DNA from 2 places in the Alicycliphilus soli genome. Region 1 is predicted to be linked to the other one. Evidence: predicted binding sites of a transcription regulator. Region 1 holds the regulator's gene; the other holds the start of a gene.
The links. The regulator sigma-54, encoded in region 1, starts transcription at its own class of promoters, with help from an activator protein. The targets are predictions, from matches to a motif close to TGGCANGNAANCTGCTTT.

Region 1 (2,201 bases):
CACATTGCCCTCGGTGTAGCCCAGCGAGCGAAAGAAGCGCACGCGCGCCTCCGACACGAGGCTGAGCAGCTGTGCGTTGTCCAGATGTCCGCCCTGGTTGACATGGCTGATGTAGACCTGCAGTTCGGTGCAGAAGCCGAACGAAGCCGGAAGTTCGAAAATGATGCGTGCCATGTGGCCTTTCGTTGTCAGAGCGCCTTGCGCAGATTGGCCGGCGCGATCTTGAGCGCCTCGCGGTACTTGGCCACGGTGCGGCGTGCGCACTCGATGCCCTGCTCCTTGAGCATCTCGGCGATCTGGTTGTCCGACAGCGGCTTGCGCGCGTCCTCCGCCGCGACGAACTGCTTGATGAGTGCACGCACCGCCGTGCTCGATGCGTTGCCGCCGGTCTCCGTTCCCAGACCCGAGCCGAAGAAATACTTGAGCTCGAACGTGCCCTGGGGCGTGGCCATGTACTTGGCCGTGGTCACGCGCGAGATGGTCGATTCGTGCAGGCCGAGCTCGTCTGCGATCTCGCGCAGCACCATCGGGCGCATGGCCAGCTCGCCATGCACGAAGAAGTTCTTCTGCCGCTCCACGATGGCGCGCGAGACGCGCAATATGGTGTCAAAGCGCTGCTGAATGTTCTTGATGAACCAGCGCGCCTCCTGCAGTCGCGCCTGCAGCGCCTGATGGCCCTCACCGCCCCGACCACCGCGCAGGGCACTGGCATAGATGTCGTGCACGCGCAGCCGCGGCATGACGTCGGGATTGAGCTGCACGCTGAAGCTCTGCTGCGCGCCGCGTCCGGTCTTTCGGACGATCACGTCGGGCACGATGGCATTGCGCTCCACGTCGGCAAAGCGCCGGCCCGGGCGCGGCTCCAGCCGCGCGATCAGCGCCATGGCCTGGCGCGTGTCCTCCTCGCCGGTCGCGCACAGCTGACTGAGGCGGCGCAGGTCGCGCTTGGCCAGCAGGTCCAGCGGCTGGCGGCAGATGCGCAGCGCCGCCTCCACCACGGCCGGGTCGCCCTCCTCGTGGAGGTTCATGGCGTGCAGCTGCAGCGTCAGGCATTCGGCGAGATCGCGCGCGCCCACGCCGGTGGGCTCCAGGCTTTGCAGCAGACCCAGGGCGACGGTGAAGCGGTGCACCAGCTCGTCGAGCTGCTCGGCATCGTCGGCTCCGGCCAGGCCCACGGCCAGCGACTCCAGCGTGTCTTCCAGGTAGCCGTCGTCGTTCAGCGATTCGATGAGAAAGCGCAGCGCAGCGCGGTCGAGCTCGGACAGGCGCAGCGACAGGGCCTGGCGGTGCAGGTAGTCGGTCAGCGACTCGTGGCTGCGCGCCAGGTCGGCGGCGTCGGCCTCGTCCTCATCGGCGCCGGAGCCGCTGCGCACCGTGCCATCGCCGCCCCATTCGCCGTCTTCGACGGCCGCGTCCATGCTGCCGTCGCCCTCCCAGTCGTCGGGCGTATCGACGGCCGGAGTTTCCACGTCATTTTCGTCTCCAGCGCTTATCTGGTCAGCGTTGGTAGCTTCTGAATATGTAGCATCAGCAGGGGCCTGAGGGTCGGGCTCGGGCGCCCCGTCGTCGGACGAGAGCTCGAGAAACGGGTTCTCGTCCAGCATCTGCTCGACCTCCTGGGCCAGCTCCAGCGTGGACAGCTGCAGCAGGCGAATGGACTGCTGCAGCTGCGGCGTGAGCGCCAGATGCTGCGAGACACGCAGCGACAGATTCGGTTTCATGCCCTCTCTTTCACTCCATGCCCCGTGTCACATGCCTGCATCCCGCTCACATGCGGAAATGCTCGCCGAGGTAGACCCGGCGCACTTCCGCGTTGTCCACGATGTCCGACGGCGTGCCCTGCGCGAGCACCCGTCCCTCGCTGATGATGAAGGCGTGATCGCAAATGCCCAGGGTCTCGCGCACGTTGTGGTCGGTGATCAGGACGCCGATGCCGCGCTCCTTGAGAAAGCCGATGATGCGCTGGATCTCGATCACGGCAATGGGGTCGATGCCGGCAAAGGGCTCGTCGAGCAGGATGAAGCGCGGCTGTGTGGCCAGGGCGCGCGCGATCTCCACGCGCCGGCGCTCACCACCCGAGAGCGCCAGGGCCGGCGACTGGCGCAGATGCTCCACGCGCAGCTCCTGCAGCAGGCCGGTGAGCTGGCGCTCGATCTCGTCGCGCGCCAGGGGCTTGCCGGAGGCATCGGTCTGCAGCTCGA
Region 2 (2,201 bases), 1.6 Mb from region 1:
ATAGGCGCGACGCCCGACGACCACACGCGTCAATGCGCCGCGGCGGCGCTCGGCCGGCCGCTGCTGCTGCACCCCGAAGCGGCAGCCCTGATCCGCGCGCGCATGCAGGACGTGGCGCGCGAGCAGGGCGAGGTGTTCGATCCGGACCGTGCGGACAACCTGCATCGCCTGAACATGGGCGTGTTTCCTGAAGGCGCGCGCATCATCCCCAACCCCTACAACAAGATTCCGGGCTTCAGTTGTGACGGGCCGGGTGGTGGCATGGTGCATTTCGTGCCGGGCTTCCCGGTCATGGCCTGGCCCATGGTGGAGTGGGTGCTCGAGCATTACTGCGCCGCCTGGTTCAACCGCCAGCCGCAGACCGAGCATTCCATCGTGCTCTATGGCGCCATGGAGGCCGCGCTCACGCCGTTGATGGAGCGCATCGAGGCCGCGTATCCCGGCATCAAGGTATTCAGTCTGCCCAGCGTCGACCATCCCGTCCATGGCCGCCATGTGGAACTGGGGGTCAAGGGAGCGGCCGACCTGGTTCCCGCTGCATGGCAGGAGCTCTATCAGGCTTTGCACCAAACCGGTGCATCCATGGGCCCCGAGATGGTGCGAAATTTGTGATGAGGCGGGCCTCTTAGAATCGCGCTCGCATTCGGTGCATGTGCTTGTGGCGTCCCAGCGGGCGTCCTCGGGGTGATTTCGATGGTGCACCACGATGCCGTGTCGGTGTCCCGTAGCCTGGCACGCAAACTGCTTTCCCTTGTGCATCAATTTTTCGATGCGCTTTCTATCCCTGGAGAAACCTGATGGCCAAGACCGTTGCAGACGTGATGAAGATGGTGGAGGAAAACGAAGTCAAGTTCGTGGACCTGCGCTTTACGGACACCCGCGGCAAGGAGCAGCACGTGACCGTGCCTGTTTCGCATTTCGACGAGGACAAGTTCACCTCGGGCCACGCCTTCGATGGCTCCTCGGTTGCCGGCTGGAAGGGCATCGAGGCCTCGGACATGCAACTCATGCCCGACCCGAATACGGCCAACATCGACCCGTTCTTTGAGGAAACCACGCTGTTCCTGCAGTGCGACGTGGTCGAGCCCGGCGACGGCAAGGCCTATGACCGTGACCCGCGCTCCATCGCCAAGCGTGCCGAGGCCTATCTGAAGGCCTCCGGCCTGGGCGACACGGCCTACTTCGGCCCCGAGCCCGAGTTCTTCATCTTCGACGGCGTGCGCTGGAGCAACGAGCCCGGCAAGGTGTTCTTCGAGATCGAGGAGTACGAGGCGCCCTGGAACAGCGGCACCAAGTTCGACAGCGGCAACCGCGGCCACCGTCCCACGACCAAGGGCGGCTACTTCCCCGTGCCGCCCGTGGACAGCACCCAGGACATGCGCGCCGAGATGGTGCTGATCCTCGAATCCCTGGGCATCCCCGTCGAGGTGTTCCACCACGAGGTGGCAGGCGCTGGCCAGAACGAGATCGGTACCAAGTTCTCCACCCTCGTCGAGCGCGCCGACTGGACCCAGGTGCTCAAGTACGTGGTCTGGAACGTGGCCAACGCCTATGGCAAGACGGCGACCTTCATGCCCAAGCCCTATGCGGGCGACAACGGCTCGGGCATGCATGTGCACCAGTCGATCTGGAAGGACGGCAAGAACCTGTTCGCGGGTGACGGCTACGCCGGCCTGTCCGACTTCGCGCTGTACTACATCGGCGGCATCATCAAGCACGCCCGCGCGCTCAACGCCATCACCAACCCCGGCACCAACAGCTACAAGCGCCTGGTACCCGGCTTCGAGGCGCCCGTGAAGCTCGCCTACAGCTCGCGCAACCGCTCGGCCTCGATCCGCATCCCCTATGTGGCCAACCCCAAGGGCCGCCGCATCGAGGCGCGCTTCCCCGATCCCTCGGCGAATCCCTACCTGTGCTTCTCGGCACTGATGATGGCCGGTCTCGATGGCGTGGAAAACAAGATCCACCCGGGCGAGGCCGCCACCAAGGACCTGTACCACCTGCCGCCCGAGGAGGACAAGCTGGTGCCCACCGTCTGCCACAGCCTCGACCAGGCCCTGGAGGCGCTGGACAAGGACCGCGGCTTCCTGACCAAGGGCGGCGTGTTCTCCGACAGCATGCTCGACGCCTACATCGACCTCAAGATGAACGAGGTGCAGCGCTTCCGCATGGCACCGCATCCGGTCGAGTACGACATGTAC

Region 2: the regulator sigma-54 is predicted to act here: its motif matches at 731-748, upstream of glnA (type I glutamate--ammonia ligase).

What each region holds. Positions count from the first base shown of each region.
Region 1 is NZ_CP160388.1:3,544,112-3,546,312, forward strand. Features, by position in the region: gene ABUE11_RS16740 (thioesterase family protein) at 1-174, opposite strand, end outside; gene ABUE11_RS16745 (RNA polymerase factor sigma-54) at 189-1,721, opposite strand; gene lptB (LPS export ABC transporter ATP-binding protein) at 1,768-2,201, opposite strand, start outside.
Region 2 is NZ_CP160388.1:1,334,684-1,336,884, forward strand. Features, by position in the region: gene ABUE11_RS06290 (molybdopterin-binding protein) at 1-612, shown strand, start outside; gene glnA (type I glutamate--ammonia ligase) at 798-2,201, shown strand, end outside.